Regions from separate parts of the Arthrobacter zhaoxinii genome, predicted to be linked through region 1. Evidence: riboswitches for the same ligand, from Rfam matches in the RefSeq annotation. Region 1 holds a riboswitch; the other holds the start of a gene.
The links. A riboswitch is a leader RNA that binds a small molecule or an ion and turns the genes downstream of it on or off. The one in region 1 is predicted to bind cyclic di-AMP.
Positions count from the first base shown of each region.

Region 1 (15,649 bases):
AGTACTCGGCCACGCCGGGGAAGGCACGGAACATAAACACGGTCTGGGCGATCAGGTCGTCGAAGTCCATGGCATTGGCCTGGCGCATCCGCTGCGCGTAGCCCTTGTAGACGTCCGCTACGGCCTGCTCGAAGGGATCGGAGTAGTTGGCTGATTCCGCGTAGGACTCTTCGTCGATGAGTTCGTTCTTCAGGGCGGAGATCTTGTGCATGATGGACTTCGGCGTGAAGCGCTTCGGGTCCAGATCCAGGCCCTTGGCCACCAGGGTGATCAAGCGAAGCGAATCCGCGGAGTCGTAGATGGAGAAGTTCGAGTTCATCCCCACGGTCTTGGCTTCCCGGCGCAGGATCCGCACGCAGGAGGAGTGGAAGGTGGAGATCCACATGGTCTTGGCGACGCCACCCACCAGGTTTTCAATGCGCTCACGCATTTCGGCGGCGGCCTTGTTGGTGAACGTGATGGCCAGGATCTGTCCCGGGTTGGAGCGTCCGGTGGCGAGCAGGTAGGCGATCCGGTGGCTGAGCACCCGGGTCTTGCCGGATCCGGCGCCTGCAACAATCAGCAGCGGCGAGCCGGCGTGCTTCACCGCTTCCTCCTGCTGCGGGTTCAGCCCCTGCAGCAGGTCCGCGGCACGGCTTTCATCCGCGTAGGAGGAGCCCCGCCGGGCAGTGTCGGCATGCGGTGCCGTGGCTGCGGGCGCCGGTTCGTTCTTGCGGGGTGCGGGAAAGAGTGGATCAAAGAGATAGTCCATGATGGCTTTAAGTCTAGGCGCTGCGGCCGACATTCCTGCGAGCATCCAAACCGGCAGCCCCCGGTGGCTCCTCCGGCAGCCCCCTGCCGGTTCAGTTGGAGGTCAGCGCGCCGTGGATTTCCCGCACAGCCGAGGCGGTCCCGGCAATGTGCCAGCGGAAGCCGTTTACTTCGACGACGGCGGTGCTGCCGCCAGCGGCTCGAACTATGGCCTTGCCCGGCAGCCAGTCCCATTCCGGGCAGCTGTGCTGGAACCAGGCACCGGACTGGCCGGTGGCCACACGGGCAAGATCACAGGAGCCTGATCCCATCATCCGGATGGTCGCGGCCCGGGAGGCCGCCGCCGTCCAGGGTCCGGACACCTCGGGGCGCAGCAGCCAGGTGGGATGGATGTAGGTTCCGGCCGACAGGCGGTCCAGGGGTTCGTCCGCCGGCGGCGCAATCACCGAGCCGTTGAGCGTGGCCGGGGAGCCTTTGCCGCCGATCCACAGCCGGTCTTCCTGCGGCTGGTAGATGGCGCCAAGCAGCACATCGGGATCTCCGGGCGTTTCGTGCGGACCGGGCTCGGTCCGCAGTGCGATCGCCGAACACCAGTAGGTGGATCCGGCGAAGAAGTTGTACGTGCCGTCCACCGGGTCGATGACCCAGGACCTGCCGGAGGTGCCCCGGTGGCTGGCCCCCTCCTCCCCCACGATTCCGTCGTCGGGGCGCAGTTCGCGCAGCCTGGCCACCACCAGTGCCTCGGCCTCGCGGTCCGCGGCGGTAACGACGTCGGACACCGAGGTTTTTTCGCTCGCGGTCAGCCCTTCTGCCCGCATCCGGAGGGCAAGCTGCCCGGCCTCCCGGACCAGCTCGGCGGCCAGGGCCAGGTCTTCGGGGCGCGCATCGGCAGTCATAATCCCCAGCCTAGCCGTCCGCCTTCGCGCGGGACAGGCGGGCACTGGCGGCGGCGCAGGACGCGGGAGGGGTGCGGCCATACTGTACCTATGGGAAAAACCGCCGCGCAGCGCGCCGCCAAACACGGACCATCCGCAGGCTCTCCCCGCACGGGCAGTCCGGGGGCAACGGACGCTGGCCCGGGAACGGGCCCGCAGGGGAAGAGCAGCCCCGGGCTGATTGTCATTGCCGGGGTGGTGACAACGTTGTTCCTGTTCTGGTACCTGCACCTGATGGTGCTCGGCCAGCTGAGCCAGCTTGCGGACGGCCTGGCGATGCCCGATTCCCTGGTCTTCGGCTACGGCCAGGACCATCTGGCCGCCCTGCGCGCTGCGATGGACGCAGACGCCCTCGGCCGGCTCAGCTATGTGCACAAGACCGCAGGCACCCTGTTTCCCTTGGTCTTCGGCATGACCTGGCTGCTGATCATCGGGCTGAACACCCAGCGCCGGACGCTGCGCTGGGTGCTCTTCAGTGCGCCGATCCTCTTCGTGGTGGCCGACCTGTGGGAAAACATTGCCATTGACAACGCCCTCGGTGCCGCCGAGCTAACGGGCGGTGATGCCGCCCTGGCCGGTGCGCTGACCGTCGCCCGCTGGATCCTGCTCGGGCTTAGCCTCGTGGCGTCCGTGGTGGCCGTCTTTACCCGCCGGGTTGGACGGCCACCAGAACTTGTCGCCCAGGACAAAGGTTAGGGCCGGGACCACCACGGTCCGTACCAGCAGGGTGTCGAACAGGACGCCGATCGCCACGATGATGCCCACCTGGGTCAGGGTCACCAGCGGCAGCACGCCGAGCACCGCGAACACAGCCGCCAGCAGGATGCCGGCGCTGGTGATCACGCCGCCGGTGGAGCGCAGTGCTGCCAGCATGCCCTGCTTCGTGCCCATGGAGACCGCGTTTTCCCGTGCCCGGGTGGTCAGGAAGATGTTGTAGTCAACACCCAGAGCCACCAGGAACAGGAAGGAGTAGAGCAGCGTCTGCACATCCATGGCCGGGAAATCCAACACATTCTCGAACACCAGCCAGCTCAGCCCGGTGGCGGCCAGGAAGGTCAGCAGCACCGAGGCGACCAGCAGCACCGGCGCCACGAGGGAGCGCAGCAGGATCATTAGGACCAGGAACACCAGGATAATCACGGAGGTCACCACCAGGACCGTGTCGTGCTGGTTCGCGGACAGCTGGTCCACCCGCTCTGCGGCTTCCCCGCCTACCAGTGCCTCATAGTCCTCATCCGCGAGACCCTCGCGCAGATCGGTGATGAAGGTGTTGGCTTCGTCGGTGCCGGCCTCGTAGCCGGTGATCAGTTCCACCCGGGTGCGGCCGTCATGCTCGGTTCCGGGCGTGGCGGCAGTGACGCCTTCGATGCCGGACAGCTGGGCGACGGCGTCATCCGCGGCGTCCGTATCCACCAGGACGGTGACGGGCGAGGAGGAGCCGGCGGGGAAGCCTTCGGACAGGGTTTCGGCCGCGGTGACTGCCTGCGGCTTCTCGCGGAACTGTTCGTTTTCGCTCAGCCCGATCTGCAGGGTGAACAGCGCGCTGCCCAGGGCCAGCAGGACGACGACGGCGGTGCCGGCGATGGTCTTGGGGCGGCGTGCGGTGGCTTCACCCAGGCGGCCCCAGAACTTGCCTTCCTTGGCCGGATCCCCCACCTTGGGCACGAACGGCCAGAAGAGCCTGCGGCCCAGCAGCACCAGGGCAACCGGCAGCAGGAACAGGGCGCTGAAGATGGCCAGCACAATGCCGATGGCGGCGGAGAAACCGAGGCCGCGGTAGCTCTGGGTGTCGGTGAACAACAGGGTGAGCAGGGCCAGGATCACGGTGCCGCCGCTGGCAATGATGGCCTCCCTGGTCCGGGTCAGGGCCTTGCGCATCGCCTCGTACACCGAGTCGTGGACGCGCAGTTCCTCCCGGTAGCGGGCAATCAACAGCAGTGCATAGTTGGTGGCCGCGCCGAAGACCAGGACGCTGGTAATGCCAACGGCGGACGGATCCACGGTGATTCCGGTGACCGGAGCCAGCAGGTCCACCACCTTGGCGGCCAGCTGTTCAATAGCGCCGACAATGGCCAGGGGCACGATCCAGAGCCACGGCGAACGGTAGGTGATCAGCAGCAGCACGGCAACGACGCCGGCCGTAACGGTCAGCAGCACGAAGTTGGCTCCGGAGAACACCCCGGCCAGGTCGGCACTGAAGGCGGCCCCGCCCGTCAGTTCCGCCCGGACGCCCTCCGGTGCAGCCTCGGACACGGCGTCCCGCAGGTTCTCGACCTCCGCGGACACGGCGTCGCCGTCGTCGGCGGCGGCCTGCAGCGTCAGCGGAACAATCGCCACGAGCTTGTTTTCCGAAACCACCGGCGGAACCTGCGGCGGCGGGCCCGAGGCGCCGGCTTCCGCAGCCGCCGCGTTGATCCCGGCGATGCCGGCGGTGTCCGCGTCCGTCAGCGGCTCGCCGTCTTCGCGGGAGACCACCACAATCGCGGAGGATTCCTGCGCGTCCGGGAACTCCTCGAGCAGTTCGGCAACCTGGGCTGACTGGTACTTGTCATTCAGCCCGCCCACGCCCGAGGTGTCGTTTTCCTGTGCGGGCAGGGCGAACAGGCCGATGATGACGGCCACCCCGATCAGCAGCGTGATCCACGCCGTCTTGGCGTTCTTCACTATCCCTGCGTACATGTGCTTCTCCCAGCCGTCTAAAGTATCTCTGCTCGAAAGTATCTCAGATATAGAGATACTTCAATTCCCAGTTACTATTGGGCTGTGGAAGACAAAGAGCTACGGCGGGATATCGTCGACGCACTCCGCGGCATGAGCCTGGACGGGCAGCGTGTCGCGGACGCTTTTGCGCATTCAAACGGCCTCAATGCCACGGACATGCGCGCCCTGGTGCTCATCATGGAGGCCGAGATGCGCCATGAGGCCCTCACCGCCGGTCAGCTCAGCGCCCGGCTGGGCACCTCCTCCGGGGCCACCACCGCCGTCATTGACCGGCTGGAACGCATCGGCCACATCCACCGCAACCGCAGCCATGCGGACCGGCGGAAGGTCACCCTGCACTTCGAACCGCTGGCCATGCAGCTGGCCGGTGCCTACTTCGGCCCCCTGGGCGCCCTCACCGACGAGGTCATGTCCCGGTATACGGAAACGGAGCTGCGCACCATCCTGGGCTTTATGCAGTCCATCCGTGAGAGCTATGACCGGCACATTTCGGCCCAGCAGGCCGGCGGCACCGCGGTGCCCGCAGACGGCGGCGCACCGGAGGGGCTGCACCCGCGCACCGGGAGAAACGGGTAAGCTGGTACCGCCCGCCGGTAACCCGGCGGTCCGCCCTCGTAGCTCAGTAGGATAGAGCGGCCCTCTCCTAAAGGGCAGGTCGTCGGTTCGATTCCGGCCGGGGGCACTTTTTTCTTTAACCGGACCCCCGGTTCAGCGAAGAAGCTGTTATTCCACTGCGTCCGCCGGCTCGGGCGCGAACTGGGTGTTGTACAGCTCTGCGTAGCGCCCGCCCCGTGCAAGCAGCTGCGTATGCGTTCCCTGTTCGGCAATCCGCCCGCCCTCGATCACCAGGATGCGGTCCGCGTTGCGGATGGTGGAGAGCCGGTGGGCAATCACGACGGCGGTCCGTCCTTCCAAGGCCTCGCCCAGTGCCGCCTGGACTGCTGCCTCGGAGGTGGAATCCAGCGCGGCGGTGGCTTCGTCCAGGATCACGATCCGCGGCTGGGCCAGCAGCAGCCGGGCAATGGTCATGCGCTGGCGTTCGCCTCCGGACAGCCGGTAGCCCCGCTCCCCCACCAGCGTTTCCAGACCGTCCGGCAGCGAACGGACCATGTCCTCCAGCCGGGCCCGGCGGAGGGCATCCCAGACCTCGTCCTCGCCGGCCTCCGGGCGGGCGAGCAGTAGGTTGGCACGGATGGTCTCGTGGAACAGGTGCCCATCCTGGGTCACCATGCCCAGGGCCTGCCGGATGCCGGCAAAACTCAGGTCCCGCACATCGGTGCCGGAGAAGCGCACGGCCCCCGAATCGACGTCGTACAGGCGTGCCAGCAGCTGCGCGATGGTGGACTTCCCTGCCCCCGAGGTTCCGACCAGGGCGACGGTCTGCCCGGGTTCAACCCGGAAGGACACTCCGTGGAGGACGTCCTCGCCGCCGCGGTTGTCCAGGACGGCCACCTCCTCCAGGGATGCGAGGGACACCTTGTCCGCGGTGGGGTAGGCGAACCGGACGTCGTCGAACTCCACGCTCAGCGGTCCCTCCGGCACCAGTGCCGGCGATTCCTTTTCACGGATCAGCGGGCGCAGGTCCAGGATCTCGAAGACGCGCTCGAAACTGACCACGGCACTCATGATCTCCACGCGGGCATTGGCCAGGGAGGTCAGCGGTGCATACAGGCGGGTGAGCAGCAGCGCCAGGGTCACGACGTCGCCCGTGTTCAGGCTGCCCTGGAGCGCCAGGTAGCCGCCGAGTCCGTAGACCAGGGCCAGCGCCAGCGCGGACACCAGGGTCAGGGCCGTCACGAAGACGGCCTGCATCATGGCCATCTTCACGCCGATGTCCCGCACCCGGGAGGCACGCAGCGCGAACTCCCGCGATTCGGCGTCGGGCCGGCCGAACAGCTTGACCAGGGTGGCGCCGGGTGCGGAGAACCGCTCGGTCATCTGCGTGCCCATGGACGCGTTGTGGTTGGCGGCCTCCCGCCGGAGTGCGGCAAGCCGGCCGCCCATCCGCCTTGCCGGCAGCAGGAACACCGGCAGCAGCAGCATGGCCAGCACGGTCACCTGCCACGAGGTTCCGAGCATCACGATCAGGGTCAGAATCAGGGCGACGACGTTGCTCACCACACCGGAAAGGGTCCCGCTGAAAGCCTGCTGGGCACCGATTACGTCATTGTTGAGCCGGCTGACCAGCGCGCCCGTCCGGGTACGCGTGAAGAAGGCGATGGGCATCTTCTGGACGTGGTCGAACACGGCCGTGCGCAGGTCCAGGATGACGCTTTCGCCGATGCGCGAGGAAAACCAGCGCGTGGCGAGGGAAACGGCCGCATCAGCGACGGCGACGGCGGCAATCAGCAGGGCGAGCCGGATCACCACTGCGGGGGCTGTTCCGGCCACGATCGAGTTGACCACCTCGCCGGCCAGGACCGGTGTGGCCACGGCCAGGAACGCGCCCACCACCGACAACAGCACGAAGCCAAGGAGCCGGGTCCGATAGGGAGCCGCGAAGCGGACAATCCGTTTCAGCGTGTCCCGCGAGATCTTGCCGTCGCCGCCCTTGGCGCGGGAGATCTGCATCAGCGAACCCCACGCTGCGCCTTCCATGCTCATGTCTGTTCCTCCGATATCTGCACGTTCCAGCTTAAGCCCGTCCGGGGGCTGTTCCCGGCCGATCGCCAGGGGCTGAAATCAGGGTCCGCGGCATCCGGCGAGGGTGAGTCGTATCACCTCGGGGCCTCCGGAGTGCTGTTACACTTCCTAACGCTGCCCCTAGAGCTGAACCGGGCACTGACGAAAGGTCGTTATGTCCCCGGCACTAAAAACTTCTGCCTTTCCGACGGCAGACACCTCTACGGAGGGCGACAAACCCGGCACAGGCCCCCGCCCCAAGGCCCTGGTTGCCGTGGAGGAGCCCGCTGTCTTCTCCGTTGTAGCCGGCATCCTCTCCGACGCGGGACTGGACGCGGTTCCGGTGCAGGACGTAGACGAAGCCATGGAGGCTGCGCGGACCGCTTCGCCGGTGTTGGCGGTGGTGGATTCCACCATCCGGCAGGTTGCCGGCATGGACATGCTCAAGCGGCTGCGGCACGAACCCGCCATCACCAAGCTGCCGGTCATCCTGGTGGCAGGCGAGGCCGGCGTGGACATGGACTTCATGGTGGAACTGGGCATTGCCGACTTCGTGGCGAGCCCGGTGGATCCTGAGGACCTGGCCCGCCGGGTCAACCTCATCCTGGCCACTGCCTCCGCCCGCCGCGGACGGCGGATGGCCGCGGCCCGGCTGCGGGAGGAGACGCGCCGCATTTCGGATGCGGTCCGGGCCACGAACGATCCCCAGCAGATGGCCGAGGTGGTGGTTCACGGGCTGGGAGCCACCTTCGAAGCGGACCATGTACAACTGGTAACGTTCCCGGACGAGCGCGTCCCGGTGCTGACGCTGGCCTGGAGCCGGGAGGGAACCACCTCGGGAGGCATGCCTGAGCTGGGCGCCCATACCGCCGGGGAGCTGGCTGAGACTCTGTGGGAGCGGGGCCGGGCGCTGGCGGTGGAAGACCACGGCCAACCCGGCGACGAGCCGCTGCCGATCAGCGCAGCGGCATGCGCTGCGGGGCTGCGGACCTCGGTGATTGTGCCGCTGGGCCACGGGGACCAGGCCTTCGGCCTGCTCTGGCTTGCCGGAGAGGGTTCTCCGCGGGACTGGACCAGCACGGAGATGTCGCTGATCCAGCATGTCAGCGGAAACCTGGCGCACGGCCTCGTGCAGGGCAACCTCATCACGGCCCAGCGGATGGTGCTCAAACGCCAGCGCGAACTGGACCAGGCCAAGACCGACTTCGTGGCCACGGTCAACCATGAGCTGCGGACGCCGCTGACCTCGATTACCGGGTACCTTGACCTCATCCTGGACGGTTCCGGCGGGGACATCCCGGAGGACGTCGCCCAGATGCTGAAGATTGTGGGGCGCAACGCTGTCCGGCTCAACCAGCTGATCAGCGACCTGCTGACCATTTCCCGGCAGGACGCGGACGAGAGCAGCCTCGAGGTGGAAGAAGTGGATCTGGAGGAACTCCTCCGGGCCGTTGCCGCTTCGCTGGCACCCGCCGCCGTCACCAACAACCTGGACCTCCGGCTGGAGCTCGGCTCCGATGCGCTGCTGGTGGACGGAGACCGTGCCCAGTTGGAGCAGGTGTTCACCAATCTCTGCTCCAACGCGGTGAAGTTCACCCCTGCCGGCGGATCAGTGGAAATCAGTGCCGCACTGGTACAGCCGGACGGCGCCGGGCCCGGGGTGCGCGTACAGATCCGCGACACCGGCATCGGCATCCCGGAAGCGGACCTTCCCAATCTTTTCCGGCGCTTCTTCCGTGCCTCCAACGCCACCTCCGCCGCCATCCCGGGAACCGGGCTGGGCCTGGCCATCGTCCAGGACATTGTGCTCCAGCACGGCGGCGAACTGGGCATCGTGTCGAAAGTGGGCCAGGGCACCACAGCCACGGTCCAGCTTCCGGCCGCCCGCTAGGGGATCCGGAGGGGCGGGGCCGGCCCCGGACCCCGCCCGGTCCGTGCCGGTCCGGAGCGGCGGGCCTGCCTCCGCTGCCTACACCGGCGCGGGGGCTGCGGCCAGAATCCGTTCCGGCGCGGAATAGCAGTTCAGGGACGTACCGCGGCTGAAACCGATCAGCGTCAGTCCGCCGTCCTTGGCAAGATCCACGGAAAGGGCCGACGGTGCACTGACGGCCGCGAGCACCGGGATTCCCGCCAGCTGGGCCTTCTGGACCAGCTCGAAGGACGCACGTCCGGAGACCTGCAGCACCATGCCGCGCAGCGGAAGCATCCCGGCGCGAAGAGCCCATCCCACCACCTTGTCCACGGCGTTGTGCCGGCCCACGTCTTCGCGCAGGCACAACAGCTCGCCGTCGGCGTTGAACAGTCCGGCCGCGTGGACGCCTCCGGTCTTGTCAAACACTTTCTGCCCTTCGCGCAGCCGGTCCGGCAGGGCGGCCAGCATGTCCAATGGCAGCCGGACCGCGTCCTCGGAAGGGTCGAAGTGCGATGACTTCCGGACTGCCTCGATGGAGGCCGTGCCGCAGATGCCGCAGGAGCTGGAGGTGTAGACGTGCCGTTCCATCCCGGTGTCCGGAAGCGGGGTGCCCGGCCGGAGCTGGACGTCCACCACGTTGAAGGTCTGGTTGCCTTCCTCATCCACTCCGGAGCAGTAGCGCAGGCTGACCAGCTGCGCCGGATCCCAGATCACCCCTTCCGAGACCAGGAACCCTGCGACCAGGTCAAAGTCGTCACCCGGCGTGCGCATGGTGACCGTGAAGGACTTGCCGCCGATCCGGATTTCAAGCGGTTCCTCCCCCGCCAATACGTCGTCCCGCCGGCTGACGTTGCCGTCCAGTCGGAACCGTGTAACCCGTCCTCGTTGGGTAACCCGTCCCATGGTGTCTCCCTGTCTTTGGTGCTTTGGTTCGATTCCGGGGCGGCTGACGCCGCCCCGGGTAGTGCGTTATTCGGGGTTACCGGGGTTCCGGGTTTACCCGGCGGGCGCGCGGTTAACCTGCCACGGCAGGGGCAGCGCCATCACGGCCTGGTCCCTGATGCAGCCCTCCGGCGGCACCACCATCACGGCGTCTGCTTCGGCCAGTCCGCGGAGCATCCCGGACCGGAAATACGGCGAAGGCATGGCACGGTCCTCCTGGATGCTGCAGGGAACCAGGCGGGTCCTTCCGGGCAGCGGTTCCAGGTCCACACCGGCCAGGACGTGGCGTTCACGGGAGATCGGGGCACCCCGGAGTCCGTCCAGCAGCGGCTGGACGATGGTGAAGACCGCCATCATGGCAGCAAGCGGATTGCCGGGCAGCGCCACCAGCAGGCGGCCGTCCTGCAAGCGGGCGAGCATCGTGGGATGGCCCGGACGCATGGCAATGCCGTCGATGAGAAGTTCCGCGCCGACGTCCTCCAGGGCACGGCGCAGGTGGTCGGCGTCGGACCGCCCGGTACCGCCGGTCGTAACGAGGACGTCACCGGAAGACATGGCAATGGAGTGTTCGTCGGTCGCTTCGCTGCTCAGCGCTGCCACCACTTCCTCCAGCCGGTCCGGCAGGCGACGCACGACGTCGATCCGCCCGCCCAGCATCGTGATCAGCTGGGGCAGCTGGGGACCGAAGGTGTCGCGGACCTGGCCGGGCTCGGGCAGGCCTGCTTCGATGACCTCGTCACCGGTCAGCAGCAGCGAGACGCGCGGGGAGCGCAGCACCGGAAGGGTGTCATGCCCGCACACGGCAGCCAGGGCAATGTGGGCGGGGTTGAGCAGCTTTCCCGCGGGAATGGCGGTCTCCCCTGCCGAGGCCTCTTCTCCGGCCGGCCGGATATGCTCGCCGGGCCGCGGTTCCGACTCCCGTGCACGGTCGCCGAGGGTTAGCTGCGGCGGCGTGGTGGCAGAGACCGTACCGCTTTCCGAGCGCAGGACGGCGTCCGCACCTTCGGGGATCAGTCCGCCGGTGAGGATTTCCACGGCCTCGCCCGGCTGCAGGGCACGGCGCCCGGATTCACGGTGGACCTGCCAGCGTTCCACCTGGGGTTCCTCGTGGGTAATTACCGTCCATGGCGGCGGTCCGGCGATTGCCCACCCGTCCATAGCTGCAGAGGCGTAATGCGGAACGGGCTGCAGGGCCGCGGTGTCGAGGGCCAGGATCCGGCCGAGGGCCTCGTCAAGCGGCACGGTTTCGTAGGGCAGCGGGCGGGCAGCCGCATAGGCAGCGTGCCGGGCCTGGACCCAGGATGCGTTGGGCTGGGCTGGAAGGATGACGGGTGCGGCGGGGTCGCTCACTGGGCGTCTCCTTCCGCCGCGGCGTCACGGCACTGATCGGCCGCTACTGCCATGGCCGCGCGCATCGCCACGGCGTCGTCGGCCTGTCCGGTGCCGGCTGCAAGTCCTGCGGCGTACCCGACAATGAAAGTGGTCAGCGGTGCCGCCGGCCGCACCACGCTGTGTGCTGCAACCGCAGCCAGGTCGAGGACAGCGGAGACATCCACCGGCGTGCCCTCGAGCTCCAATGCCTGCAGCAGCCTGCTGCTCCATGCCTCGAGTTGTTCCTTCTGGCTTGCCATTCGTGCTCCTTCGTATCGCTTGGGGACTGCCCGGTCCTACGGCACGTCCCCGGCGCTCACACCCAGCGATTGTGCATCGGTCCAGGTGTCAACATCGGCTGTACTTCCCGGGGGAACATCAACACCCCTCCATTGCACCCTAGCAAGCAACGCCTTCATGGGCTTGTTCGCCAATCCTTCCGAGGCCACGGAAGCGACGGCGGCACGAAGGTCTGGTGTGCGGTAGAGCGCCGCCAGCGGCTGGCGGTTTCCGGTGGAGTCCACTGCCAGCAGGCTCTCATCCGGAGCCGAGGCGGACGCTGCCAGCAGCACCTGAACGGCAGCGGCGATCTGCGGCATGTCGCAGGCCAGGACCAATGTCCAGGGGCAGCTATCGGCCGGACTCCCGGCGCCGCCGTCGCCCGCGCTGCTGCCGCGTGGAGTGCCCGTGTCCCTCTCCAGGGCGGCCAGGGCGGTGACGGCCGCCCCGACCGCGGCGGCCGGACCGGCGTAGGCCGGCTCTTCACGGACCAGTACCGGCGTCCGCCGGGTTCCTTCGGTCGGCGCAGCCTCCAGCCGGGCTGCCAGTTCCGGGGGCCCTGCTACGGCGATGTGCCGGGCGTCCGGGATGGCGGCAAGGGTGGTTTCCAGCAGGGTTCGGCCGTCAGCCAAGAGCAGTGCCTTGGGTGTGCCGCCAAGGCGCGTGGACCGGCCTCCGGCGAGGATGATGGCGTCATAGCGGGGCGTAGCGGACATCAGGCAGCGGTGTCATTCTGCAGAAATGGATCCCATTGCGGGGACGGGCGTTCGAGTTCGCGGATCTGCCAACGCGCTCCGCGGGGCGCTCTCGGGGAAATCCGCAGCTCCCAGCCGAGCTGGGCCAGCGTCCGGTCCCCCTTGGTGTTGTTGCAGCGCAGGCAGCAGGCGACCAGGTTTTCCCAGTTGTCGTCACCGCCGCGGGACCGCGGGACCACATGGTCCACGGTAGCGGCGGCCTTGCCGCAGTAGGCGCATTCATGGTTATCCCGGCGCAGCACGCCGCGGCGAGTGGCAACGGTGCCCTCGCGATAGGGAATCTTGACATACCGGTGAAGGAGGATGACCGACGGTCGGGGAAGGATTTCATTGGGCCCGACCACCGGCTCGCCGCTCTCCGCCACCACGCTCGCCTTTCCGTTCAGAACCAGCACCAAAGCGCGGCGGAAGGTGATCACGGCCAGCGGTTCATATCCAGCGTTCAGAACGAGAGTGCGCATGCACATACCTCTTCGTCTGCCGCCCACGAACCGGTGAGTACAAGACACCTTTGCCGCAAACGGCACTTCGATTGTCTATGCAAGAGTAGAACGGGATCGCGATCTTGGCCATTTATGCCGGTGCTGCGGGACCGGAACCGGAACCGCCGTACCCGCCTGGGCCTCTCCGCGGCGACCCGGGCCTAACGCGGCGACCCGGGCTTAACGCAGCAAGGCCCCTCCCGAAGGAGGGGCCTTGCGATGCTGACTTGCCGGGGCTGCTTAGCCGCCTACACGGATGTAGACGCCGCCGGAACCGAGTTCAGCCGGAGCCACAACGGTGGAGCCACCGTTGAAGCCGCCGTGCACTGCCTGTCCGCCGCCCACGTAAACAGCGATGTGGGCCATACCCATGCCGCCGTCGGCGTAGTAGATCAGGTCGCCGGGCATAGCCTCAGCTGCGCTCACCGTCCGTCCAAGGGAGAGGTAGCTGGCAGGCCAGCCGTGGTGGTTGATGCCGGCCGCGGCCAGGGCATTAGTCACCAGCATGGTGCAGTCCTGGCCGACGCCAAGCTGTGCATACGCAGCAGCGGCAATGGTGGACGCTGCTCCGGACGGGGCAGCCGCTGCGGGCTTGGCGACAGCCTCAGTGTTGAAGGTGGAAACCGGTGCGCCGGCGTTGCCGCGGGCCTGGGCAGGAGCAGCGGCCGCCGCTTCCTGGGCAACGGCCACCGGTGCGTCGGCAACCGGAGCTTCAACCGGGGCTGCGGGCTCTACCACCGGTGCGGGCGTGGAACCGGCGATTCCGGCACGCTCGAACGACACGGCCACGTCTGCGGGGACATGGAGTGTCGATACGGAGGAAAGATCCAGTGCGCTGGTCCGGACGTCGCGGGGTGCGTCAGCTCCGGAGGCATTGGCTGCAACACCGGTGGTCAGTACCAGCCCGGAGGCTGCCGCAATGACGGCGGCCTGGCGGCCGACCGTTCCGGCGTTGGCACTGACAGCGCCGGCAAGGGCGTTCAGCGTGGTGGCGCGGGCCACCGGCGCCCGGTGGCGGGCGCGCTCAGTCGTTGAGGTCATGATGTCTCGGGACCGGGCTTAGCTGACGCGGACGAAGCTGGCGCCCGGCAGATCGGAGAGGGAATGCAGGCCGGTGTTCATACCGTTCAAGCCACCACTGATGACCTGGCCGTTGCCGACGTAAATGGCAACGTGGCCGCCGGTGATGACGAGGTCGCCGGGTGCCGGGGAAGAAACCACGGAGCCGTACTGGAAGAACTGGCCGGGGGCCAGGTCACCAACGGACTTGCCGACGGAGCGCAGGGCCTTCTCGACCATGGCGGTGCAGTCCTGCGCAACGCCGATCTGGCCGTAGGCGGAAGCGACGAGGGCAGCTCCGACGTTGCTGGAGGCCTGTACTGCCGGCGTTTCAGCCTTAGCTTCGTAGCCGGAGGTGGCTGCCAGTGCTGTCGGTGCTGTCGGTGCGTAAGCTGCCGGAGCGTTGCTGGCGGCGGTCTGGGCTGCAGCGGTCTGGGCTGCGGCGGCCTGCGCTGCAGCTGCCTGGGCGGCTGCCGCTTCTTCGGCTGCCTTGGCTGCGGCTGCTTCGGCGGCGAGCTGTGCACGGTATTCAGCGCCGGACGTGGAGCTCGGGGCAACCAGGGGAAGCTCGAACGGTGCGTTGGCGGGAGCGGTAACGCTGCCCGTCACGATGTTCAGCGGGGTTGCTGCGAGTGCCTGGCGGTCCGTGCTGACGGATGCCTGTGCAGGAAGTCCTGCAGCCAGCACGAGGCCGGATGCTGCAACTACGACGGCGGCCTGTCGGCCTACTGTTCCGGCGTTGCTGCTGACTGCCTTGGAAAGTGCAGCGATCGGGTTGGTCTGTACGGTGGCAGCACGACGGCGGCCATGAGTAATTGATGACACAGGTTTGCCTCTCCCAATTGCCTACGAGGTGAGCTGTCGGATTCGGATGGGAGTCACCCGGTTGCCCGGCCTAATGGCCTTTTGCAACTTAACCCCAAGGGTTTCTTTCGAAACCCGAAATTGGTTCCCCCGCCTCTGCCATGCGATTCTGCGAACGGACTTCAAACAGTGGCAGAGCTAGGCGATCTGTTCGAAGGTGCCCCATCGTTGGCGAATCAGGCACGAGTGTGAGCGTACAGCAACATTTGAGGTATGTCACGTTCCGGTCACGAAATGATATTCAACCGGTTACGGTGCATTCATTTGGTGCGGTTACAACCAATTCAACGGGTCGACAACTTCACCGTTAACCATGACCTCGAAATGCAGATGGCAGCCGGTTGAAGATCCGGTGGTGCCGCTTGCTCCCACCAGGAATCCCCGGTCGATTTCGGTGCCCACAGTGACGGCAATGTTGGAAAGGTGGTTGTACGTTGTCTGGACCCCGTTGCCGTGATCTACCACTACGCGGTTTCCACCCCCGTACGGGTGCCAGCCGGCAAAGACCACGGTGCCGGATGCCGCAGCATTGACGGCGGTCCCGCAGGTGGCGGCGAAGTCCTGGCCGTTATGCATCTCGCCGGCCTCCCCGGTGATGGGGCTGGTCCGGTGGCCGAACCCGGAGGTCTGCACCAGCGCGGAGTCCAGGGGTGTGGAGAGCGTGCCTTTGGCAGCAGCGGGAACCGCATGAGACCCTGCAGCGACCGAAATGGACGCCAGTTTGGCATCCGGGTCATATTTGCTGCTCACGCTGGTCCGCTCGAATCCGATGGCGGCGTTGGGGTCAGCGGAGACGGGTGCGTCAACGGCTACCGGCTCGAGCGTGACCGGAGGATTGTCTGCTGCCGCATGCGTCGGCATGGCAGCTGTAAGGATCAGTCCCGATGTTGCAGCGGTAATGGCCACCTTCTGGGCGGCACCGCCAACAGATACGGTTTTGGTTTCGGCACGCCGGCG
Region 1 covers NZ_CP104275.1:608,761-624,409, reverse strand. The annotation lists gene pcrA (DNA helicase PcrA) at 1-751, opposite strand, end outside; gene N2K95_RS02945 (inositol monophosphatase family protein) at 843-1,646, opposite strand; gene N2K95_RS02940 (hypothetical protein) at 1,737-2,381, shown strand; partial or broken gene N2K95_RS02935 (MMPL family transporter) at 2,403-4,364, opposite strand; gene N2K95_RS02930 (MarR family winged helix-turn-helix transcriptional regulator) at 4,449-4,982, shown strand; tRNA gene N2K95_RS02925 (tRNA-Arg) at 5,015-5,088, shown strand; gene N2K95_RS02920 (ABC transporter ATP-binding protein) at 5,130-7,010, opposite strand; gene N2K95_RS02915 (hybrid sensor histidine kinase/response regulator) at 7,204-8,919, shown strand; gene fdhD (formate dehydrogenase accessory sulfurtransferase FdhD) at 8,998-9,843, opposite strand; gene N2K95_RS02905 (molybdopterin molybdotransferase MoeA) at 9,937-11,232, opposite strand; gene N2K95_RS02900 (DUF6457 domain-containing protein) at 11,229-11,513, opposite strand; gene mobA (molybdenum cofactor guanylyltransferase) at 11,550-12,248, opposite strand; gene N2K95_RS02890 (HNH endonuclease) at 12,248-12,748, opposite strand; gene N2K95_RS02885 (C40 family peptidase) at 13,010-13,810, opposite strand; gene N2K95_RS02880 (C40 family peptidase) at 13,829-14,653, opposite strand; cyclic di-AMP (ydaO/yuaA leader) riboswitch at 14,657-14,816, opposite strand; gene N2K95_RS02875 (M23 family metallopeptidase) at 14,966-15,649, opposite strand, start outside.

Region 2 (15,649 bases), 1.1 Mb from region 1:
AAGCGCCGCCATCCGTAAGGCGGTGGACACCCATCCGGACCTGCTGGTGCTGGACCTGGGCATGCCGGGACTGAGCGGGATGGACGTCATTGAAGCCGTGCGCGGCTGGAGTGCCGTGCCGATCCTGGTGGTGTCCGGTCGGATCGATCCGGCGGACAAGGTCCGGGCACTGGACCTCGGAGCGGACGACTACGTCACGAAGCCCTTCTCCACCGAAGAACTGCTGGCCCGGATCCGTGCGTTGTCGCGCCGGTCCCCGTCCACGGCGGGGCCCAGCGAAATCACTTTCGGGGCGGTGCGGGTGGATCTGGCGGCGCGGCGGATCGCCCGGCTCGACGACGGCTCGGACATCCGCCTCACCCCCACCGAGTGGCGGTTCCTGGCGGAGCTGCTCGCCCATCCGGGGATGCTGATCACCCAGCAGACGCTGTTGACCAATGTCTGGGGTCCGGGCACCACGGACTCCGGCTACCTGCGCCTGTACATCGGGCAGCTGCGGCGGAAACTGGAGAGTGACCCGGCTGCTCCGGCGCACCTGCTGACCGAACACGGCATGGGGTACCGGTTTGTGCCCTGACTCTGCCGGTGCAGGGCCTGCCCGTTAACGCAATGAGCGCCCGGCCCCTAACGGGGGCGGGCGCTCATCTTTGCACGTTGGGGCTAGGAAGCCTTATGCGCGGTAGAACACGGGGCCGGAGCCGACGTTGACGGACTGGACAACCGTCTGGTTGCCGTTCCAGCCGCTGTGGATGGCTTCGCCGTTGCCTACGTAGATGGCAATGTGGGCCAGGCCCATGCCGCCGTCGGCGTAGAAGACCATGTCACCGGGCTCCGGGGTGGAGACCTGGGTGCCGTAGGCGGCCAGCTGTGCGGGACCGAGGTCTCCCACGTTGTGGCCTGCGGCGCGCAGGGCAACCTCAACCAGCACGGTGCAGTCCTGGGCTGCGCCCAGCTGCGACTGAGCCGAAGCCAGCATGATGGCGTTGGTGCCGGAGGCAGCGGGAGCGGAGAATGACGTTCCCTGCGTGGTGACGACGCCGAGGTTGGCGGCCTCAGCCGGTGCGGCTGCGGCGGCCGGTGCGGCAACCGGTGCGTAGGACGCAGCGGGTGCAGCGGCAATCGCCGGAGCGGCCTCGCCGGCAACGGTGATGACATCACCGGGGTAGATCACTGAGGCCAGGGACAGGCCGTTCAGGGACAGCAGGGTGTCCAGGCCGACGCCGTAAGCGGCGGAGATCTGGCCCAGGGTGTCACCGGAGACCACGGTGTGGGTGGCGGCAGCAGCTGCGGGGGCAGCGGCCGGAGCGGCAGCAACGGGAGCGGCCGGGGCAACCGGAGCAACAGCCTGTGCAGGGGTGTAGTTGTCGTTGGCGACAACACCGGCGGAGGCCGGAGCAGCCATGCCGAGCATGAGGCCGGAACCGGCCACTACTACAGCAGCGGTGCTTCCGATGGTGCGGCCGCGGCCTGCAACGGCCTGTGCGATGGTGGTGCGGGCGTCGATGTTCTCGGCGCGGTGGCGTCCACGAGTCTTGTTGAAAGTCATGTAATAACCTCTCCCGATACCTGCGAGGTGAGCTGTCGGATTCGGATGGGAGACACCCGGCCGCCGGTGGAAACCGGTCGGCTTAACCCCAAGGATTCAAGGAACCCGTAAATGGTTCCCCCGCCTCTGCCGTGGTTGTGCGATCTGTGGACCCCGGGACCAGCGGCAGAGCTAGGTAACAAGCCCGGGGGAGCCGCATCAGAAAGCGGCATGGGTATAACCGTACTGGATAGTTACGGTTGGATAACCATTATGTGATCTGCTTCTCTTGGGCGTGTGATCGGGGGCGCGGTATGCTACTCGATTTGCCCGTCACCTGCCACTTCGCACAACATTCAACTCGATTTTAACAAGGTTCGCCGGCCCATCCCAACTTCGGACAATGTGCAGGTGAAATCCCTGTAATCCCGTGGGTAACAGGGGCACCAGGGAACAGCACTCCGGGGGCTTCCCCTCCGCTGTTCGGGGCCGAAAAAACAGGCGCGGTTACGGAAGTGGCGCCTGGGTTCCCATGCACCCCAGCAGCATCATCACGAAAAGGAATGTGCCCGGGATCACGAAAAGCGGCGCTGCTTTGCGCGCCCTAGCCGCGTCCGGCTGCGCGTAGAATTGTTAGGCAGCCTTTCAATATGGGGCGGCAGATGTCGACAAACAGGAGTGAGCAGTGGCTGGCAGCGGTTCGAAATTATGGACCAGGGGATTTGTGCTGGCGATCATCACCAATCTCTTTATTTCACTGGTGTTTTATCTGTTGATGACCACCATGGCGCTTTACGCGGTGCAGGAGTTCGCCGCCTCGGACGGCGCGGCCGGATTCGCCTCCGGGTCCTTCGTCCTCGGCGCCCTCGCGGCGCGCGTGTTTGCGGGTAAGTTCCTGGACTTCGTAGGACGCCGACGCCTGCTGGTGATCAGCCTCGCGGTCTTCGTGGCCGCTTCGCTGCTCTACATTCCGGCCTCGAACCTGGCTCTGCTGCTGGCCGTGCGGATACTGCACGGCATGGCCTTCGGTGCGGCGAGTACGAGTATCTCCGCCTCGGTCATGGGGCTCATTCCCGTACACCGGCGCGGTGAGGGAACCGGCTATTTCGGTATCTCCACCACCCTGGCCACGGCAATCGGCCCCTTCCTGGCCGTGTTCCTGGTGAACTCCGTCAGCTACCGCGCCCTGTTCCTGTTCGCCGCCGGCTGTGCCGCCGTCGCCCTGGCGCTCTCCCTGGTGCTGCGGCTGCCTGAACGCATACCCGGCCCCGAGGAACAGAAGAACAAGTGGCGGATGCACCTGACGGACATCATCGATCCGTCCGCACTTGCCATCGCCTCGGTGATGTTCATTGCCGGTGCGGCGTACGCAGGCATCCTGTCCTTCCTCAACTCCTACGCGCAGAGCGAAGGCCTGGCGCTCGGCGCCAGCCTCTTCTTTGTGGTCTACGCCGGCGTTGTGCTGGTCTCGCGGCTCTTCGTAGGACGCATCCAGGACCGGCACGGCGACAACGCCGTGGTCTACCCGACCCTGGTGTCCTTTGCCGTCGGCCTGGCCCTCCTGGCCTACGCCCCGAATGACATGGTGATGGCGGCGGCCGGAATCTTCGTGGGCTTCGGTTTCGGTGCCCTGATGCCGTGTGCCCAGGCGATTGCCGTGAGCATGGCGCCGGCTGCCAGGATCGGCCTGGCCACCTCCACCTTCTTCATCCTGATGGACGCGGGCGTGGGCCTCGGCCCGCTGCTGCTGGGTGCGCTCCTGCCGTTCACGGGCTTCCACGGAATGTACTGGGTGCTCGCCGCCGTCCTGCTGGCGTCCACCGTGCTCTACTACTTTGTGCACGGCCGGAAGAACTACCGCCCCGGCACACCGGTGGAGTAAGCCCCCGGGTGTTCCGGCCGGCTGACACGGTAACCTCTTTCCCACACGGCTCCGTCAAGGGAAAGCAGCACCATGGCACGCGAGGAAACCACCCTGACCGTCCCCGGCCCGGAAGGGGATCGGCAGGTCCGCATCTCCAGCCCCGGCCGGGTCATCTGGCCTGATCCCGGCATCACCAAACTGGATCTGGCCCGTTATTTCGCGGAAGTCGGTGATGCTTTCATCCGGGCCAACGGCGGGCGGCCCGTCTCGCTGGAGCGGTTCCCGGAGGGCATCGGCGGGGAAGTCTTTTTCTCCAAGAACCCGCCGCGCGGCATGCCGGACTGGATGCGCTCGGTCACCGTCACGTACCCCAGCGCCCGGTCGCACCCGCAGGTGGTGCTGGACGAGCCGGCCGCCGCGGTGTGGGCCGCGCAGATGAACACGGTGGTGTTCCATCCCTGGCCCTCGCGGGCGGACAACACGGACAACCCGGACCAGCTGCGCATTGACCTGGATCCCCAGCCGGGCACGGACTTCGACGACGCCGTCCGGCCGGCCCAGGAACTGCGGTCCATCCTGGCCGAGGCCGGATTGGAGGCGTTCATCAAGACCTCGGGCAACCGCGGCATCCACCTGTTCGCCCCGATCCGGTCGGACTATGAATTCCTGGACGTCCGGCACGCCGTCATCGCCGCGGCCCGGGAGGTGGAGCGCCGGATGCCGGACAAGGTGACCACGGCCTGGTGGAAGGAAGAACGCGGCGAACGCGTGTTCGTGGACTTCAACCAGGCCAACCGTGACCGCACCATGGCCGGCGCCTACAGCCCCCGGGCACTCCCGAACGCACCCGTCTCCTGCCCCGTCGCGTGGGAGGAGCTGGAGCGGGTGCATCCTGCAGACTTCACCATGCAGACGGTTCCGGAGCGCCTGCGGACTATAGGGGATCCCTGGGCGGACATGGCCGCCCGGCCGGGGTCCATCGACGTCCTGCTGGGCTGGTGGGAGCGGGACCTCGCCAACGGGCTGGGCGAGCTGCCCTTCCCGCCGGACTATCCGAAGATGCCGGGGGAGCCGCCCCGGGTCCAGCCCAGCCGGGCCCGCCGGAAGGATTAGGCCTTCTGCACCGTGATCGACCACTCGGCCGGGCCGCGCTTGGAGAAATCCGTGACCGGGTAGCCGCTCTCGGCTGCCCAGCGCGGAATCGCATCCGTGGCCTGGGTGCAGTCAAAGTGGATGACGAGTTCGTCGCCGTTCGTCAGCGTTGTCATGGCCTGCTTGGCCTCCACGAGGGGGAAGGGGCAGACGGATCCGTTGGTTTCCAGGGTGACCTGTGCCATGGTGTGTTTCCTTTTCTAGCTTGGAGGGGATTAGACGCCGGCGGGGACGCGTGCGGAGGCAGGCGCCGGCCGGCGGTTCATGATGGTGAGCTTCGCGGCGACGCCGGTGCCGAGGATCATGAAGATCAGCGCGGTCCAGCCCTGGAAGGTGAACTGGGCAGTCTGCACCATTGCGTTGCCGATGGTGCAGCCGCCGGCCAGCGCTGCGCCGATGCCCATCAGGGCACCGCCGCCGAGGCTCTTTACTGCCGTGGCGGCGTCGGGCACCCGGACCCGGAATTCGCCGCTGCCCTTGGCTGCAATGAAGGAGCCGAGCAGGATGCCGATGACCAGGTACACGCCCCAGTCCACCAGTTCCGCATCACCGGTCACCAGGTAGCTGACCAGCTTGGAGGACGGGGTGGTGATGCCCAGGCCGTCCTCACGGCCGGTGGCCCAGCTCAGCGGCCACGCAGCCGTGGCGATAAGGCCGATGACGACGGCGGTGGCGAAGGCGTTCCACGGCTTTTCAAACAGAAGGTGCGCCAACCCGGTCTTCGATGCCGGCAGGGCCGCCATTGTGAATTTGGGCTTGGCCAGGTGATGCCGGACGGCCAGCGCCACGGCCGCCACGAGCACCGCCACCAGCAGCCACGGTGAGATTCCCAGGACGGAGTAGAAGTTGCTCTGCTCCACGGTGACGGACCGCATGGCCGTGTTGAAGCCGGCCAGGGGACCGGTCTTCATGACCGCGGCGAACAGGGCGTAGGAGATCAGTGCGAGCCAGCTGCCGACCAGGCCTTCGCCGGCGCGGTAGTAGGTTCCGGTGGCGCATCCGCCGGCCAGCACGATGGCGAAACCGAAGATGAAGCCGCCCACGATGGTGGCCAGCCAGGGAAATGCCTCGGCCTGCAGGGTGATGATGCCTGCGGCGTCCAGCGCGAAAACGCCGACGCTCTGCACGGCCACCACCACGAGGAAGGCGGTGAGCCATCGGGTATTGCGCGTGACCCAGACGTCCCGGAAGGCGCCGGTGACGCAGAATCTGCCGCGCTGCATAACGAACCCGAGCGCCAGCCCGACCAGCAGGCCTGAAATAAGCATGGAAACTGCTCCTAGGGGAAAAGAGGATTCCGCGGCAGGATGCCGCGGCTATGCAACGCTAGTTGGGCCGGTTTCCCGCCGCCAAGGAATGTGGCCCAGCATGTCTGCGGGTTAAGCCGCGTGACGGCGGGCTGGACGAAGGACGGTCCGGGATGCACCGTTGCCCGCTTCGCTGGTCCGGCCGGTCCCCGCTGCCCGTGCCATGGCCGGAGAAGGGACGCGGTGGCAGAATCGGAGGGCAGGCAGCACAACCGGCAGCCAGGACGCGATGTCGACCATCACAGTGGTGATCCCCTCCCATAACGACGCCGCCATGCTTGCCGCCTGCCTGCGGGCGGTGGCCCGGCAGACCCGGCCGCCGGACGAGGTGCTGGTGGTGGACAACGCCAGCACCGACGCGACGCCGGATGTCTGCCGGGCGGCGGGAGTCCGCAGGATCTACGAGCCGGAGGTGGGGGTTGCCTCCGCGACCTTCCGCGGCTTTGATGAGGCGCGCGGGGAATGGCTGGCTCGGCTGGACGCTGATTCGGTGCCGCCGCCGCACTGGCTGGCACGGCTGGAGGCGGACCTCCTCGCCGCGGGGGAAGACACCGCGGTGACCGGACCGGGGGAGTTCTACGGTTCCGGCCCGGTGATCCGGTGGATAGCCCAAACCCTCTACATCGGCGGCTACCGCTGGTCCATGACCCTGCTGCTGGGACATCCGCCCCTCTTCGGCTCCAACTTCGGCCTGCACCGCAGCATGTGGAACCGCTTGCGGGGCCGGGTGCACCGGGGTAATCCCCGGGTGCATGATGACCTCGACCTCTGTTACCAGCTCCGTCCCGGGATGCGGGTCCGCTGGGACCGGGACCTGCGCGTGGGTGTCTCGGCCCGGCCGTTTGGTACGTGGCGGGGGCTGGGCCGGCGGCTGGCCATGGCCTACGCCACCTTAAGGGTCGACTTCGAGCAGGAGCCGCCGTGCCGGCGCAGGCGGGACCGGCTCCGCGGCTTCAGGCGGCGGAACCGAAAAGGCGCAGCAGGTCGCGCGTGAACTGGTAGGGCGATTCCTCGCTGGGGCTGTGCCCGCTGCCGTAGGCGGCAAACGACGCACCGATATCGGCGGCAAAGTCCCGGTGCAGCCGCAAGGGCCAGACATCATGCTCGCCGACGGCCACGAACTTCGGCACGCCGGCAGCGGCCAGCGGGGTCCGCAGGTCCGGGGCATGGCGCATCAGTCCCACCATGTCCCGGATCGAATCCTTCCGGGTCAGCGTGAACCGGTGGGCAACCAGCGCCATCCGCCCGGGGGACGCATGGATGAAATTGCGCTGCACACCCCAGACAATCAGGTCGGCACTGATCCTGTCTCCGACCAGGGGAGAAGCCCAGCCGATGCGGCTCACCCCGCGGAAACTCTGCCCGCCCCGGGGCGGGCAGCCGAGCAGGGTGATGCTGCGGAACAGGTCCGGCCGCTGGAGCAGTGTCAGCTGGGCAACGATGCCGGCAAAGGAATAGCCGACCACGTGGGCCGGGCCGTAGGCGGACAGCACTGCCGCGAGATCGCCCGTGAACAGGGCGTAGTCGTACCGGGGGCGCGGCGGGCACAGGTGCTCCGGGCCGGCGTCGGCGGATTCGTACTGGCCGGCAAGATCGAAGGTGAAGGCGAAATACCCTGCAGCTGCAAGCTCCGGCAGCATCAACGAGAAGTCCTCCTTTGACCCCATGGCTCCGGGCACGAGGACCACCGCAGGCCCGCCCGGGTCTCCCATGCTCACGGCAGCCAGCGGCCCGCTGGGGGCCGGGAACCGCGAACGGACCGCACCGTCCGGAAGTGCGAACCAGTCGACGTCGCCCAGTTCCGCGTCGCGGAGGGCTGCAGGATCCGCCGTCGCGGGCGGTACGGTGCGTCCCCTGCCGGGAGACCCTTTGCCAGCGAACCTCCCGCGTATCACCATGGCTAAAAGATAACCGTCAAACCATTTGCCGTCGCCTGTTCCGGTGCCCCGGACCGCGGTGTCCGGCCATTTGCCCGGGACGCGGACCGGCGGGTCTGCTGCCGTCCGCCGCCGCGGTAGAATTCCTTTGCCTGCCCCGAAATCCCCCTACTCAGGAGCCGACGTTGCCCGCAAAGCGTAACCCCAACAAGTTCGTCTATCGAGGCATCGTATTTACGGGCCTCACTGCCCGCAGCCTCTTCAGGGTTCCCGTGATCCCCTCCGGCCTGGAGAACCTTCCCGCCCACGAAGACATCCGCGGCCTGAACCGCGCCGTCGTCCCCGGCAAGGGGGCAGTAGTGGCCATCACGCACTTCGGGTACCTGGACTTCGCGTTTGCCGAGCTGCTGATGTGGCGGAAGCTGAAGGTCCACATGCGGTTCCTCGTCACCAAGAAGGCCACCAAAAAGAAGTTCGTCAAGGCCGTCTGCGACTGGTGTGAGCACATTGTGGTGGACCGTGCCGACGGGGCAGCAGCCTACAAGGAGTCCGTGGAAAAGCTGCGCGGCGGCGATTACCTGGCGGTCCTGCCCGAGGCAGGCGTCAGCCGCAGCTTCACCGTGCGGCAGCTGAAGACCGGCGCCGTGCGCATGGCCGCCGAGGCCGGCGTCCCGATCATTCCGGTATCCGTCTGGGGCGGCCACCGCATGCTGACCCGCGGGCACGGCCTGAGCATCAAGGCCGCCTGGAAAAACCCGGTGCGCGTGCACGTCGGTGAAATCATGCGCATCGAAAAGGATGCCGACGTCGTCGCAGAGACCCGCCGGCTGCAGGAGGAACTGCAGGAGGGAATTGATTACTGCATCGATACCTACCCCGTGACGCCCGAACCCGGTGCGTGGTGGATGCCGCGGAGCCGCGGCGGCAGCGCCATGGGCGTGGAGGAGCAGCAGGTCCTCGACGCCGCGGACCGCGAAAAGTACAAGATCACGGGTTAACGCCGGGGACATAACAACGGCAGCCGCAGGTGCGGCTGCCGTTGCTGTTGGTGGACGGGTTAGGCGAGCGAGTCCAGGGCTTCGGCCACCGGCGTCGAGCCGTTGTTGAACTCGATGGTTTTTCCGGCGGTTTCGGGGCGTTCGAGGACTTCGGCCGCCACGTGGGCAACGTCCTCACGCGAAACGGATCCGCCCTCCACACCGGCGCCGGTTTCAATCCGGCCCGTGCCGGGATCCAGGGTCAGCGCGCTGGGGCCGAGAATGGTCCAGTTCAGGCGGCTGGCACGCAGGTGCTCGTCGGCGTCGGCCTTGGCCTCTGCGTAGGCAAAGAAGCCGTCGTCTTCGGGAACACCGTGGTCCTTGCCGGCACCGAAGTAGGAAACCATCACATAGCGGTCCGCTCCGGCTGCTTCCGCGGCGTCCATGGAACGGATCGCGGCGTCGCGGTCCACGGCAAAGGTGCGTTCGGGAGTACCGCCGCCGGCACCGGCGCTCCAGACGACGGCGTCCTGGCCGCGGAGCAGTTCCGTGATCTGCTCCGTGGAGAGGTTTTCGACGTCGGCCACCACGGCCGCTGCGCCGGTCTGTTCAACTTCGGCTGCGTGGTCCGGGTTGCGGAAGAGCGAGGTGACGCTGTGGCCCTTGTCGCTGAGCCGGCGGGCCAGGTGCAGGGCTACTTTTCCGTGGCCTCCGATAATGGCGATGCGGGACATATTGCACTCCTTCAGTTGATAGCGGTTCTTCCACCATAAGCATGCTGTCCTTTTTTTGCCGGGATTCCGCCCGGCGTCCGCCGAGGGCTTAGCTGACGGCGGCGAATAGCACCGCAGGGATGGCGGCGGGCTCCGGGGCGTGCTTATGATCGCGCAGGGCGCCTAAACCTCGGAAGGAACACTGTGGCAACAACTACGGCACCGCCGGACCTCACTGTGCAGACGTCGGAGGGAACGGTGCGGGGGACACTTGCCGACGGCGTGCGGACGTGGCGGGGAATCCCGTACGCAGCGCCGCCGACCGGGGAGGCGCGGCTGCGCAGGCCCCGGCCCGTGCAGCCCTGGAAAGGGACGCTGGACGCCGCCCATTACGGCCCGGTCCCGCCGCAGGAACGCGGCCTGCCGTCCATGGGTGCCGGCCGGAAGACACCCATGGACGAGGACTGCCTCACCATCAATGTCACGGCCCCGTTGCATAACGCGCCGCCCCGCCCCGTCCTGGTGTACTTCTACGGCGGAGCATTCACCATCGGCGCGGCGTCGTCCCCGGCCTACGACGGCCGGAATCTGGTGAAGCACGGGGACGTGGTCTACGTCTGCATGAACTACCGGCTGGGTGCCCTCGGCTGGATGGACTTCCGCAGGTATTCGACACCGGGACGGCCTTTTGACGTCAATGTCGGACTGGCGGACCAGGTCGCTGCCCTGCGCTGGGTGCAGCGCAACATTGCGGGCTTCGGCGGCGACCCGGACAACGTCACGGTTTTCGGCGAGTCTGCCGGCGGTATGTCGATTACCGCGCTGATGTGCGTTCCTTCCGCCGAGGGATTTTTCCACCGGGCCTTCGTCCAGAGCTCGGCACCGGCCACCGCCTACGGCCCCGGGCTGCCGGAAAAGTGGGCCGGCACCCTGATGGGCCTGATGGGGGTGCGGGAGCAGGACGCACCGGACGCCCTGGCTACGCTGTCTGCACAGCGCCTGGTGGAAGCGGTGGGCAGGCTCACCCGTAGGGTCACGCCGGAGTCCGAGCCCGGCGCCCGGGCGGTGGCGCCGGTGGTCGACGGCGAGTTCCTTCCGCTGCATCCCATCGATGCCTTCCGGGCGGGAAAGGCACACCGCATCCCGCTGGTCATCGGCAATATGTTCCGCGAGGGTGCGCTGTTCGACCGGGTGCAGGACATCCTCCCCACCACCGTGGAACGGATCGACACCATGTTTGCCCGCACCGAACCGGAGCTGAAGGACCAGGTCCTCGCGGCCTACCCCGGCTATCCGGCCCGGCGCGCCGCCGTGGACGTGGGCGGCGACGCCGTTTTCTGGCTGCCCAGCGTCCAGGTGGCGGAGGCGCACTCCGCCCACGCCCCCACGTGGTCCTACCGGTTCGACTACGCCCCGCGGATGGCGAACCTGCTCGGCATGGGCGCCACCCACGCCATGGACGTCCCCGCGGTATTCGGCAACTACGACGACGGCGTGGGCCGGTTCCTGACCCTGGCGGGCGGCAGGCGGACCGCAGTGTCCGTCGGCAACCGCTTCCGCGGAGCCCTGCTGCGGTTTGCCCGTACGGGAAGTCCCGGACTCTGGCCGGGCTACAACACCGGAACCCGGACAACCAAGATCTTCGACAGCACCGACCGGGTCATGCTGGATCCGCACCGGGCCCGCCGGGAGGCCTGGAACGGCTACCGCGGCTTCCGCTGACCTAGACCGGAAGCTCCCGAAGCAGTCCGCCCAGCCGAAGGAGTTCCAGCGGCGCGTGCTGGGCCAGGGAGAGGCCCACTATCTCGCCGGCATCGCCCAGGGCATCGATGATCCGCAGCAGATCAGGCACCCGCATACCGCGGGTGCCGCCGCCCGTCGCCCCGGAGAAGTCCCGCCGGTCCAGCACATCCAGGTCAACATGGACAGCCAGTTTGGCGGCGCCCGTCAGTGCCAGCCAGTCCAGGATCTTCCGGGTGTCCTCCGGGGTGTCCGTGATGCCCACGCTGGCGATGCCCATCCGCTGTTTGTTGGCAATGCCGGGGTCCTGCCAGTCCTGCAGGCCGACATGGAGGATGTTCGACGGCGGCACCACCGCGGGCAGGGCGGCGAGGAACTCCGGGTCGCCCTCTCCGGCCAGCGTTGCCAGGGACATCGAACGGAAGCCGGTGTAACTGTCACCCGGCATCCCGGTGTCAGGGTGCGCGTCCACCCACAGCACCGCCAGATCCGCTCCGTATCGCGAGGCAAGGTAGCTGAAGGGTGCCACGGACACCGAGCATTCCCCGCCGAAAGTGACCACCGAGGCCGGAGCGTGTTCGGACACCACCCGCAGCCCGTCCCGGAGCTGGCGCAGGACCGCAGCGCGGGCATAAATACCGTTGACCGTCTCCACGGCCTCATCCGACGTGTCGGTGCTTACCGTCACGTAACCCGTGGGACCGTCGTGCTCGGGGGAAAGCAGCTCGAGCAGGGCCGGCCCGAGATGGTAGGAGAGCTGGGTCTGGTGCGGCTGCCCCGCGGGCAGCGACCCGACCGCGCCTGCTCCGGCAGCTCCCTGCCACTGCGGAAAGATCAGCCGAAGGTTTCCGGGGCCGGATGGATGCATGGAGGTCATGATCGTCCTTTGCTGCGGGTCAGATGCCACCTTACCGCTGCGGAACCGGGGCAAAACAGGTGCGGACACAAAATAGAATGGAGGAATGACTGCAACCCTCGTCGCCCGGGACCTTTCCGGCGGCCACGCGCACCGCACCCTTTTCGAGCATCTTTCCCTCACCGTCTCCCCGGGGGATGTCGTGGGTGTGGTGGGTGCCAACGGTGCCGGGAAATCGACGCTGCTGCGGCTGCTGGCCGGGGCAGCCGAACCGCAGGCCGGCACGGTCAGCACCTCGCCTGTTGATGCCTTCGTAGGCTGGCTTCCGCAGGAACACGTCCGGCTGGCCGGCGAAACCGTGGGCCGCTACCTGGCCCGCCGCACCGGGGCGGCAGCTGCCACCGAGGCTATGGAGACGGCGGCCGAAGCGCTGGGATCGGAACTGCCGGGTGCTGACGATACCTACGCTGCCGCCCTGGACCGGTGGCTGGCCTCCGGCGCCGCCGACCTGGAGGACCGGGCACCTGCGGTCCTGGCGGATCTGGGCCTGGGGCTCGGCCTGGACACCCCAATGGCCGGGCTCTCGGGCGGGCAGGCGGCGCGTGTGGCGCTGGCCGCACTGCTGCTGAGCCGCTTCGACATTGTCCTGCTTGACGAACCCACCAATGACCTCGACCTGGACGGGCTGGAACGCCTGGAACAGTTTGTCCGGGGCCTGCGCGGCGGCGTCGTCCTGGTCTCCCATGACCGCGAATTCCTGGCCCGGTGCGTGACGACGGTTGTCGAGCTGGACCTGGCGCAGAACAGCACCGCGGTCTATGAAGGCGGCTATGAGGCGTACCTGGAGGAACGCGCCGTCGCCCGCCGGCACGCCCGCGAGGCCTACGACGAATTCGCCGACAAGAAGGCAGATCTGGTCTCCCGCGCCCGGACCACCCGGGAATGGAGTTCGCAGGGCGTGCGCAACGCCATGAAGAAAAACCCCGACAATGACAAGATCCGGCGCAAGGCCAGCACCGAATCGTCCGAAAAACAGGCGCGGAAGGTCCGGCAGATGGAATCCCGCATCGCCCGGCTGGACGAGGTGGAGGAACCGCGCAAGGAATGGCAGCTGCAGCTGCGCATCGGATCCGCGCCCCGCTCCAGCTCGGTGGTCTCCACCCTGAACGACGCCGTGCTGAACCGCGGCGGGTTCACCCTGGGCCCCGTGTCGGTGCAGGTCAACGCGGGGGAGCGGATCGGCATTACCGGTCCCAACGGTGCCGGGAAATCCACCCTGCTGCAGCTGCTGCTGGGACGGGAGGTGCCCGATTCCGGCACCGCCTCCCTGGGCGCCTCCGTGGCCGTGGGGGAGATCGACCAGGGCCGCGGCCAGCTCCCTGCGCATCTCCCGCTCGGGGACGCCTTTGAAGCCGCCGTCCCGGAACTCTCCTCCGCGGAAGCGCGGACCCTGCTGGCCAAGTTCGGGCTCAAGGCGGACCAGGTGTCCAGCCGGGTCGACGCGCTGTCTCCGGGGGAGCGTACCCGCGCTTCACTGGCTCTCCTTCAGGCCCGCGGGGTGAACCTGCTGGTCCTGGACGAGCCCACCAACCATCTGGACCTGCCCGCCATTGAGCAGCTCGAAGAGGCACTGGAAAGCTATGAAGGAGCACTGCTGCTGGTGTCCCACGACCGCCGGCTGCTGGAGAACGTGCGCCTGGACCGACGCTGGGAAGTGAAGGACGGGGTGGTCCGCGCAGGGTAGCCCGGACCATTCCCGGCCCGTCCCGAAGCGGCGGGAACGCCCCGGCGCGCGGAATGTGATACAAAGTATGCTGTGAGGCACCCTTGGGAGGTGTGGCACGCAGGTCTCGGGCGATTTCACGGAAGAAGTGTCCTCATGGCTTCATGGATGAGAAAGCGCAGCTCAGCTGCAGCGCACGGCAGCAGGGGCAGCCGCAGCGCAACGACGGTTCGACATGGGCTCGCGGTGACTACACACGCTTCCTTCGGGCAATTCGGAACCGGCCAGTGAAGGCGCTGCGGTCGGCGGATGTGCCGGTCCTGATCCTTGTCTGGATGCTGTGCGTGGGAACCGACTGGTCCACCGGCACGAAGATCGCCCTTAACGTTGCAGCGGTTGCTGCCCTTTGCCTCAAGGAAGCGGTCATGCACCGCCGCCTGATGTCCCGCCCGGTGCATGGGCGGCGCAGCGCAGGGGTACGCCGGCAGCTCGTCTCCGCCGCTTAGGCACTTCTCCGGCGTGCCGGACCCTGATGTTGGGCCGGTACCACCGGTAACCGACGCCGTCTCTGGTGGCCTCCCCGGGGCGCGCCTATCGTAGATAGTCGCAAGGCAGCTTCCCCGGCTGGAAAGAGTCGACCGTGGCTATTGACGTTGCATCGCTGGTGGTTGAGACCGGCAACGGACTGGTGCAGGGCATTGTGGACCACGGCGTGCGCACCTGGCGCGGCATCCCTTACGCGGCGCCGCCGGTCGGCGGACTCCGGCTCCGTGCGCCGCAGCCGCCCCGCAGCTGGAACGGCATCCGCGACGCCGCGAGGTTCGGCCCGGTGCCCCCGCAGTCCAAGGCGCCGAGCCTCACCGGGACCCGGCGAAGGGTGGCCATGGATGAGGACTGCCTGTCCCTGAATGTCTCCGCACCGCTGGATCCGGCGGACGGACTGCTGCCGGTGCTGGTCTACCTGTACGGCGGCGCCTTCAGTTCCGGTTCCTCCGCGGAGCCTACGTACCGGGGAACCAAGCTGGTCCGGGACGGCGGCGTCCTCTACGTCTCGCTCAACTACCGCATCGGGGCGCTGGGGTTCATGGACTTCCGCGCGTACTCGACGCCGGAACGGCCGTTCGACGCCAACATGGGCCTGCGGGACCAGCTCGCCGCCCTGGAATGGGTGCAGCAGAACATTGAAGCCTTCGGCGGCGACCCGGACAATGTCACCCTGTTCGGCGAATCGGCGGGAGGTCTCGCCGTCACCACCCTGATGTGCGTTCCCGCCGCCCGGGGCCTGTTCCATCAGGCCTATGCACAGAGCGCGGCGCCGTCGGCAGCCTATTCATCGGACCTGCATGCGGCCTGGGCGGCCGACCTGCTGGAGATTCTGGGGGTTGAACCCTCTGCAGCCGCGGAAGCCCTGACCAGCATTGACGCGGCGAAGCTGGTCAACGCCACCCGGAAACTGACGACGAAGATCGGCCCGGCCAAGCAGCCCGGCTCGCTCAGCGTCTCTCCGGTCATTGACGGGGACTTCCTCCCCAGGCATCCGATCGACGCCTTCTTTGCGGGCGAATCCGCTCCGGTTCCCCTCGTGCTGGGCACCATGGCCCGGGAAGGTGCGCTTTTCGCCAAGGTCTCCAACATTCTGCCCTCCACACCCGAACTCATCGAAAAAATGTTCGCGGGCACCGACCCGCTGGCCCGGGACCGGGTGGTTGCCGCCTATCCGGGCTACCCGTCCCGCAGGCGGTCGGAGGAGATCAGCGGTGACCTGGTGTTCTGGTATCCAAGCCAGATGGTTGCCGAAGGGCATTCACGCATTGCTCCCACGTGGTCATACCGCTATGACTATGCAACGCCGGCGATGAACCTGCTGGGGTTCGGCGCGACCCATTCCTTCGATGTGCCGGTGATGTTCGGCGAC
Region 2 covers NZ_CP104275.1:1,700,762-1,716,410, forward strand. The annotation lists gene N2K95_RS07970 (response regulator) at 1-577, shown strand, start outside; gene N2K95_RS07975 (LysM peptidoglycan-binding domain-containing protein) at 671-1,546, opposite strand; cyclic di-AMP (ydaO/yuaA leader) riboswitch at 1,550-1,698, opposite strand; gene N2K95_RS07980 (MFS transporter) at 2,211-3,407, shown strand; gene ligD (non-homologous end-joining DNA ligase) at 3,480-4,502, shown strand; gene N2K95_RS07990 (sulfurtransferase TusA family protein) at 4,499-4,726, opposite strand; gene N2K95_RS07995 (YeeE/YedE family protein) at 4,757-5,809, opposite strand; gene N2K95_RS08000 (glycosyltransferase family A protein) at 6,078-6,842, shown strand; gene N2K95_RS08005 (alpha/beta fold hydrolase) at 6,802-7,746, opposite strand; gene N2K95_RS08010 (lysophospholipid acyltransferase family protein) at 7,911-8,723, shown strand; gene N2K95_RS08015 (SDR family oxidoreductase) at 8,783-9,436, opposite strand; gene N2K95_RS08020 (carboxylesterase/lipase family protein) at 9,620-11,137, shown strand; gene N2K95_RS08025 (arginase family protein) at 11,139-12,032, opposite strand; gene abc-f (ribosomal protection-like ABC-F family protein) at 12,118-13,755, shown strand; gene N2K95_RS08035 (hypothetical protein) at 13,899-14,240, shown strand; gene N2K95_RS08040 (carboxylesterase/lipase family protein) at 14,375-15,649, shown strand, end outside.
Region 2: linked by a shared signal. The riboswitch ahead of N2K95_RS07975 (LysM peptidoglycan-binding domain-containing protein) and the one ahead of N2K95_RS02880 (C40 family peptidase) in region 1 are both predicted to bind cyclic di-AMP.